DNA from 4 places in the Rhodococcus sp. NPDC076796 genome. Region 4 is predicted to be linked to each of the others. Evidence: predicted binding sites of a transcription regulator. Region 4 holds the regulator's gene; each other region holds the start of a gene.
The links. The regulator LexA, encoded in region 4, represses DNA repair genes until DNA is damaged. The targets are predictions, from matches to a motif close to CGAACANNTGTTCG.
Positions count from the first base shown of each region.

Region 1: a site for LexA is predicted at 1,017-1,030, ahead of AB0366_RS06360 (DUF222 domain-containing protein). Genes of this name have one in related genera too.
Region 2: a site for LexA is predicted at 526-539, ahead of cofD (2-phospho-L-lactate transferase). Genes of this name have one in related genera too.
Region 3: a site for LexA is predicted at 761-774, ahead of AB0366_RS18570 (DUF222 domain-containing protein). Genes of this name have one in related genera too.

Region 1 is NZ_JBFBMS010000002.1:248,548-250,748, reverse strand. Features, by position in the region: gene AB0366_RS06360 (DUF222 domain-containing protein) at 1-982, opposite strand, end outside; gene AB0366_RS06355 (hypothetical protein) at 1,299-1,862, shown strand; gene AB0366_RS06350 (NADP-dependent oxidoreductase) at 1,925-2,201, shown strand, end outside.
Region 2 is NZ_JBFBMS010000003.1:715,436-717,636, forward strand. Features, by position in the region: gene AB0366_RS13590 (WhiB family transcriptional regulator) at 1-91, opposite strand, end outside; gene cofD (2-phospho-L-lactate transferase) at 802-1,776, shown strand; gene AB0366_RS13600 (coenzyme F420-0:L-glutamate ligase) at 1,773-2,201, shown strand, end outside.
Region 3 is NZ_JBFBMS010000005.1:320,420-322,620, forward strand. Features, by position in the region: gene AB0366_RS18570 (DUF222 domain-containing protein) at 1-746, opposite strand, end outside; gene AB0366_RS18575 (cryptochrome/photolyase family protein) at 959-2,201, opposite strand, start outside.
Region 4 is NZ_JBFBMS010000003.1:311,016-313,216, reverse strand. Features, by position in the region: gene AB0366_RS11660 (acyl-CoA dehydrogenase family protein) at 1-596, shown strand, start outside; gene lexA (transcriptional repressor LexA) at 673-1,356, opposite strand; gene AB0366_RS11650 (hypothetical protein) at 1,741-2,124, shown strand.

The DNA.
Region 1 (2,201 bases), on a different contig from region 4:
CCGGCTCCGGTTGTGTTGGGGTGTCGGTATCGGCGACATCGCCCGGTGTTGCCGAATCCTTCTCGGCTGCTGCAGGATCAGGACGCGCACCGTCGCTCGCGGCCCCAGGGCTCGTGCTGTCCTTGCCTCCGGAAGAGCTGTCGGTCTCGTCGTCGACGATCGGTTTTCCGTCGGCGGGGTTGTACATGCCGGGTTTCGCGGCTTTGGAGAACAGGGCTTCGAGGTAGGCCCGTAGTTCGGGGTCGACGCAGAATTCTCCCTCGGACATGCCGTCTGCACCTTGTTCGCCGAGGTAGAAGAACGCATCCCGTCGCTTGGGCGGCTTCGGCGGTTTCCCGTCTTCGTCCTCGTCGTCGTCTTCGTCTTCGTCGTAGTCGCCGTCGGGGTTGAGGATCGAGTCCAGATTCGCCACCAACGGCGCGAAGTCGTCAGGCCGCCTGGTCGATGCGAAGCCCACCAACTGCTGTTCGGCGAGATCGCGGGTCTGCGGATCGACGTCCTTGGGCAGGTGCCGAAAGAATTCGCGGATCATCTGGACATACTTGGCGTCGAGCAACCCGGCCCGCAGTGCTTCGGCAGTGTGCGGCAGCAGCGGCGGCAGTACTTCACCGGAGAACGCGGTGCGATCCCCCAAATCCGCGGCCAGACGCACTCGCGCGCTTGCTGCTCGTGGGGTGATCCGCAGCATCCACGCCACCGACGACGGCACCGACCCCGGATACACATCGAGGCCGTGCTGAGAGATCAGTTCGTTGAGCCAGGTGTACGAGTGCGCGGTCAGCGACCTGGTCGCCGTTTCCATCCGCTGGATCACCGCACGCCGGTCCGCGTTCGACCACGCCACCGACGCCTGATCGGCCAACTCCGTGACTGCGGATTCCACCGCGTCCACCAGAGCAGACAGGTCGGGATCGGACACCTCAGGGGCGGGCGGCACCGTCTCGATGCCGTCCACCCCTGATCCGCCGTCCCCCGAAAGCATGAACAGAATCTACCGCGACCCACCGACAAACTTTCGAACAGACGTTCCCGGACCTCTCGAGTTGTACGCCTTAGTGACGCTCACAATTCTCAGTGTCTTGTCGTGGGGCGGGTAACTAGGCCTCGAAATTGTGACGTTGTCGGTTCGGTGTAACGCCGAGTCGCGCTGTCGCTGGTCACGGCGTTCAATAACGGGCAAGGCAGACGTAACGACCACAGCAGCGTTGCTTGTTCGGCGACAGACGCGACTGCATTGCAGCACCTCCGGAGCTCGATTCCGAGCCGGTGTCCGTTGGCTGAGTGTTGACCCAGTGGGGATGATCGACATGAACGACGCTTTTCGCTTCGCCGCTTCGTGCAGTTCACCGAGGGAGCTGATCTCCCGACTTCAATTCGGCATGACGGAGTTGTGGCCCGACGACGCAACAGTTCCCGTCCGCTGGCACTACATGGCAGACCTGATCGATTCGGAGCGAGGCTTGCTCGTCGAACTGAACGGTGCAGTGTCGGGGCCGGTTGTGGATGTGCTCGCCGCTGCAGCGGAACTGTGCAGGCAGTCGGCTTCCGAGCCTGTGCCCCAGTCGGATTGGAGGTTACTCCGTCGCGCCATGGAGTGGCTGGAGACCAGTAGTTCGGAAGTGGATCGTGCTTTGCTCGCGGTGGGAGACGAACTGGCACTGGTCGGTCTCGAAGGTGAAGAACCGGACTTCTCGGTCGTGTCATGGCTTTGCCTGGAAACACTCGCGCAGTTTGAGGCCGATCGGGAAACAATCGACTACTGGGTCGACCGCGCGAACCTGCCTGAGCCGAGTGCTGTTCACCAACGCGCAGGTTCGGTCCTCGACCAGGACGAACTGATCCCGCTCTCAGTGGCTGTCTGAGGCGGCGGCGACGCCGGAGTCGGACCGGAACATTTCGCACCGTGTCAGTCGTTGTACGTTCCATGACAAAAGCAGCGGTTGCAGCGTCCTACGGTGGTCCGGAAGTCATCGAGATCGTCGACCGAGAGCTACCCGAACCCGCCGAGGGTGAGGTGGTGGTCGAGGTGAAGGCGATCGGCGTCAATCCCTTCGACTTCAAGAGCTACAGCGGTGCGTTCGGCACCGACGAATCCAAGCTCCCGATCGCCCTGGGTAGTGAGGCGTCGGGAATCGTGGTGGCAGTCGGTGGCATCGTCGAGGGCCCGGTCGGTCCGATCGCCGTCGGCGACGAGGTGATCG
Region 2 (2,201 bases), 400 kb from region 4:
TGGAACCACCCTTTTCCGGGAAGAAGGCCTCGGGGTCGGTCTGCGCGCACAGAGCGCGCTCCTGCCACTGGTCCTCGATCTCCTCGAACATCTCGTCGAAACCCGCGACGAGACTGAGAAACGGCTTGGCCGGTGGAACCGACTCGGCGACGAACGGCATCGAGTCGGCGTCGGAATCCGAGTCGAGTTCGACGTCGGTGTCGATGACGTCGACGTCGGTCTCGTCCGTCGGTTCGACGTACGCAGAACCCGCGTCGATCGAGACGCTCGAATCTGCGCCGATGCCGGACTCGGTTTGCGGCGCGTCGTCGACAGCGCTGAGATGTGCAGTGGGTCCGCCCCGCTGATCACGTGTCACGTGCTGGTCATACATCGCTTCCGCCTCCTCACCTGTGGTAGCGCAGATACTTTCGGTCCTCGTGTTCTCGAATACCTTGCCCCGCGCCGATATTCGATCGAGCTGGTCCAACGTGTCGGTCCGACTCTCGACCTCTACTCGACGTCCAGTCAGGGACGAACAGAAAGGGAACGAGTGTTCGAAACCAGGTTCGCTGCAATCGAACTCGTGCTGCGAACACTGAATGACATACCTGTGATTAGACACGTCCAGGTGTGTCGCGGTCAAGCCGATCGAGCAAATCCAATACCATCACATGCCCGAAATCGGCGCTCTCCCCGGATCGGAGCCCGTCCCGTGCGTGTCGCGGCGGTTATGGCACCTGCACACCGTCCTCTCGCACGGGTGCGGCACCGGGTGGGCGCTCACCACGCACCACCGCAACCCCACTAGGCTCGCGTGTTGTGAAAGTTACTGTTCTGGTCGGTGGTGTCGGTGGCGCTCGGTTCCTTCAGGGTCTCAAATCCTTGTTCGGCGACAACCCCGAGCACGAGATCACCGCCGTGGTCAACGTCGGCGACGACGTGTGGATGCACGGACTCCGTATCTGCCCGGATCTCGACACGTGCATGTACACCCTCGGCGGAGGAATCGACACCGATCGCGGCTGGGGTCGCATCGCGGAGACCTGGAACGCACGGGACGAATTGGCAGCCTACGGTGCCGATCCCGACTGGTTCGGACTCGGCGACCGCGACATCGCCACGCACCTGATCCGCAGTCGTATGTTGCGCACCGGCTATCCGCTGTCGGCCGTGACCGAAGCCCTGTGCAACCGTTGGCAACCCGGAGTCCGGCTCCTGCCCGTCACCGACGATCGCTCCGAGACCCACGTCGTCGTCACCGATCCCGACGACCCGAGCGGGGAGCAGCAGCGCGCAATTCACTTCCAGGAGTGGTGGGTTCGGTACCGCGCACAGATTCCGACCCACAGTTTCGCCAACATCGGGGCCGAACAGGCAACTCCGGCACCGGGAGTCGTCGAGGCGATCACCGAGGCCGACGCCGTCGTTCTCGCGCCGTCCAATCCGGTGGTGAGCGTCGGTGCGATCCTCGCGGTGCCGGGTATCCGCGGGGCGCTTCGCACGACGGCTGCCAAGGTGGTCGGGCTCTCCCCCGTCGTGGACGGTAAGCCGTTGCGCGGCATGGCCGACGAGTGCCTGTCCGTCATCGGAGTCGAGACCACGGCGCAGGCGGTGGGCCGTCACTACGGAAGCCGAAGCGGTACCGGCATTCTCGACGCATGGCTGGTGCACACCACCGATACGGCGGTCGTCGACGGGGTGGACGTGCAGTCGGTTCCGTTGCTGATGACCGACCCCGAGACCACAGCGGTCATGGCCCGCACCGCTCTGCGCGCAGCCGGACTCGACCTGTGACCGACTCCCACTCCACACACACTGCACCGGGTGATCACGCTCCCGGCGGGGCGATCGAAATTCTGCCGGTGACCGGGCTCCCCGAGTTCCGGCCGGGCGACGATCTGGCTGCGACCGTGGCGGACCGAGCGCCGTGGCTACGTGACGGCGACATCCTGATCGTCACCAGCAAGATCCTCTCCAAGGTCGAGGGCCGTCTGGTGCAGGCACCCCGTGATGCGGACGAGCGAGATGCCGCCCGCAGAGTCCTGGTGGAGCAGGAGGCCGTGCGCATCGTCGCCCGCAAGGGCCGAACCCTCATCACCGAGAATCGACTCGGCATCGTGCAGGCCGCGTCGGGAATCGACGGCTCCAACGTCGACGGTGGCGAACTGGCACTGCTGCCCGAGAACCCCGACGCCAGTGCCGCAGCGCTCCGCACTGCA
Region 3 (2,201 bases), on a different contig from region 4:
TCACGCAGGCTGATGTGCAGGTTCAGGTGCGGGCGTTCTCCGCCTTCGATGGGGCGATCGCTCGAGGCGAGATACTGGTCGAGGATGTGTCCGAAGGCGTCGGCTCTGCGCTTGGCGGGGCTGCGATCGTCTTGGCTGCCGTCGACCGCGGGGTGGGGTTCGGTCAACGGTGAGAGTGCAGTGAGCAGCTTCTCGCCGGTGATCGCATCGAAATCGCCTTTCAACACCAGCCGACCGTTCAAAGTCTTGGAGGCGAAGAGTTCGTTGCGGTCGGTGTTTTCGGGTGGTGGGGTCTTGCCGCCGAACTCGTCCTCGAGTCTGGTGATCGCTGCACGGATCCGGCCGGTACGAGCGTCGGGCCCTGTCGCAGCCTTGATCAAGGCGGCTCGGGCCATATCGCGACCCTCTTCCGGGAGATCCTTCGGTGGTGTTTCGGCGAAGGTGAGGATCAGCGCGGCGTGATCGACGGACATGACGCCTGTGTTGACGGCGTCGGCGATGTCGGGGAAGTTCTTCAGTCCGCGGGCAAGGGCGACGATCTTGGTGGCCTTGGACGGCGAGAGAAGGGTGGTGGAGGTCAGCCAACCGGCGGGTCCGGGGAAACCGAGCTTCTCCCGGCTCACGCGGGTGTCGATTTCGGCGACGAGAGCGATCCGCCGGGCCTCCAACAACTGGATCCGGTGGGAGACCGCGGCAGAGTCGGCGAGGAGTTCACTCTCGCTCAGTTGCCAGATCTCCGTGGTCATGGGAGCAAGTGTATCGAACACGCGTTCGACTGGCAAGCATGCTTGAATCGAAAACTGTTGCCCTGCTTAAGTATTCGGGGCTCAGAACCTGTCGGTGCGTCGTGGTAAGGGACCGTCGACCCTCGAAGTCGCCCGGGACGGCGTCGTCAGCGACGCCGAACCTGCGCGCCATTGATCTGCCAATTCGGCTGCCGGTTCGAGAACCCAACGCGTCAGTACACCTCGCGTTGACGTTCCTGTTCCAACACCTGCTCTAGGTCGTTCAGTCGGTTCATCGACGACACCTGCCGCGCCGTGCGGTGATTGAGCGCCAACATCTCTCGGTGCCGGTGCACGAATGCCCAGTAGCCTGCAGTGAACGGGCAGGCGTCGTCGCCCAGTCGCTTCTTCGGGTTGAACTCGCATGGTTTGCAGTAATCGGTCATGCGGTTCAGGTACGCCCCGCCCGAGGCGTAGGGCTTGGTGGCGATCACTCCGCCGTCCGCGTGCTGGCTCATGCCGATCACGTTCACCGGCATCACCCAGGCGAACCCGTCGACGAAAGCCGTTGCGAACCAATCGGTCAGGGCTCGTGGATCCCAGGCGTGTTGCAGCGCAAAGTTTCCCAGAATCATCAGTCGGGGGATGTGGTGCACCCAGCCGCGCTCGCGCACGCCGTCCACCGTCGACGACAGGCATTTCGCCACCACGGCGTCGCCGTCCAACTGGAGCAGCCAATCCGGCAGTGGCTCATGGGCTTCGAGCTTGTTGCGTTCGAGATACTCCGGCCCCAGATGCCAGTACAGGTGCCACACGTACTCGCGCCAGCCGAGGATCTGGCGAACGAAACCCTCCACGCTCGCCAGCGGGGTGCCGTCGCGGTGGGCGTCCTCGGCTGCGTGTGCCACGTCCAACGGCTGCAGCAGGCCGAGGTTCAGCGGCACCGACAGCAGCGAGTGAGACATCGTCCAGTCATCGGCCATCACCGCGTCCTCGTATTTGCCGAAGTCGTCCAATCGATAGTTCACGAAGTGCGCCAACGCCTCCGACGCCTCGTCAGCGGTCACCGCAAACACGCGAGGCCCGTCCACTCCGACGGTGTCGAGGTCCCAGGAGTCGAGGTCGGCGCGCACCTGATCGTCGATGGCATCCTCGGTCGGCCACCACGGTTCTTCGACACCGAGGGTCAGGCGTCCCTTCGGGGGCGGCGACTGGTTCTCGGCGTCCAGGTTCCACTTCCCGGAGACCGGTTCGGAACCGTCCATCAACACCCCGAACTTCTTGCGCTGCTCCCGGTAGAACGTCTCCATCCGAAAGGTGCCGCGCTCGGCTGCCCATTCCGCGAACTCGGCGCGGGGAAGCGCGAACATCGGCGTCGGCAAAATCTCCGAGACCAGTCCCTCCTCGTGCAACGCGGCAACGAACTTCGCGGCCGCATGGGAGGTGGGCTCGAACACCACCACGGGCTTGCCGTAC
Region 4 (2,201 bases):
GCCTGCTGGTCGTCGAACGCGACATGCCCGGATTCGAGCGAGGCCGCAACCTGGACAAGATCGGCATGAAGGCCCAGGACACCGCCGAACTGAGCTTCACCGACGTTCGCGTGCCCGCCGCCAACCTGCTCGGCGACGAGGGCATGGGCTTCATCTACCTGATGCAGAACTTGCCCCAGGAGCGGCTCTCCATCGCCGTCGTCGCTGCCGCGGCGATGGAATCGGCGCTGGACATGACCATTCAGTACTGCCGTGACCGCAAGGCGTTCGGAAAGTCGATCGGCAAGTTCCAGAACACGCGCTTCGTGTTGGCGGAGTTGGCCACCGAAACCACCGCCACCCGCATCATGGTGGACAAGTTCATCGAACTGCTCAACGAAGACAAGTTGACCGTCCAGGAAGCCGCGATGGCGAAGTGGTGGACCACCGAGAATCAGGTCAAACTGATCGACCGGTGTCTGCAGCTGCACGGTGGCTACGGCTACATGAAGGAATACCCGATCGCCAAGGCGTACATGGACTCCCGTGTGCAGACCATCTACGGCGGCACCACCGAGATCATGAAGGAGATCATCGGCCGCGGATTGAATCTGTGATCCGCTGATCTTCAGACATGCGAAGGGCCGCAGCACATGTGCTGCGGCCCTTCGCATGTCGATACGGTGACGATCCCTAGAGCTTGCGCATCACGGTGACGACCTTGCCGAGGATCGCGGCGTTGTTGCCCGGAATCGGCTCGAACAGCGGATTGTGCGGCAGCAGCCACACCTCGCCCTTGGACCGCTTGAACGTCTTGACGGTGGCCTCCCCGTCGATCATCGCAGCGACGATGTCGCCGTTGTCCGCCACGGACTGCTGACGAACCACCACCCAGTCGCCGTCGCAGATGGCCGCGTCGATCATCGATTCACCGACCACCTTGAGCAGGAACAGCGAACCCTGACCGACCAGCTCGCGGGGGAGCGGGAACACGTCCTCGACGGCCTCCTCGGCCAGAATCGGGCCGCCTGCAGCGATCCGGCCCAGCACCGGCACGAACGTCGGGGTCGGCAATCGATCCTGATCCTCCGATGCCTGCGATCCGTCGACCGCCGCGGCAGCCTGATCGGCCTGCACCTCGTCGAGACCGCGGACATCGACGGCGCGGGGGCGGTTGGCGTCGCGCCGGAGGAAGCCCTTGCGCTCGAGGGTGCGGAGTTGGTGAGCGACGGACGAGGTCGACGTCAGACCGACCGCGTCACCGATCTCCCGAATGCTCGGTGGGTAACCGCGCTCGGTGACCGAAGCGCGAATGACCTCGAGTACCTTCCGCTGCCGCTCGGTCAGACCCGCACTGATGTCGGTGCCGACTTCCATGGCCTTGGATGTCGGTTCCGCAGCGGGCTTACCCGCTGCTTCCTTCGGTGCGGTGGCCCTGGCTCCGGTCGTCTTGGAACCGGTTGTCGTGGAACGCGTGGTCGACCTCGTCGAGGTCTCGTCCTTCATGCTGTCGGCCTCCTGCTGGTGTCCTGGATCCGGTCTGCGGGGTAGGTCTGCGCGGACTGGAGTTGATGGTGTCGACTCGTGTGGCGTGTGGTTTCTGACACGAATCTAGCGTGTATCAGCTGTTGAATCAAACATCTGTTCGACTCGTGTCGCGTTTTCTGCAGACTTTGTCGGAGGCTCGTGATAGAACTTCGAACAAGCGTCCATCGAACGCCTGATCGAATAATCGATCCAACGAGCGAAGACGAGGTTCCGATGACCATCATCACCGATCGCCCCACCGCCGCCGGTGTCCGTGCCCGATCCACTGTCGTCGAGCGTCGTCGCCGGGCGCGTCCGGTGTTGCACGGTCTCGCCACGCAACCGGGCCCGTGCCTGCCCGTCCTCGACCCGTCGTGGACCGACGTCACCGATCGCGAGGTGGCCGATCGCGAGTTCGACGCGACCTCGGCGCACTTCGCGAGCCAGCCGGTTCGGATTCGCTCGCTGATGTTGTGGATGTTGGCGGTCCTGGTCGTCGCAGGCGGACTGATCGGCATCGCGAACCTGCGGGCCGTTGCCCCCGATGCAGGCGCGCAACCGGCGGGTGTGGTCGAGGTGCACGACGGAGCTGTCGTCGAGTACACGCCCGGCAGATGACCACCGGCCCCGTCGGGTTCGAGAAGACTGAGTATCCTCGACAGACTGCCCCGATGTGCGTGCTCGTCTGTGCGTGT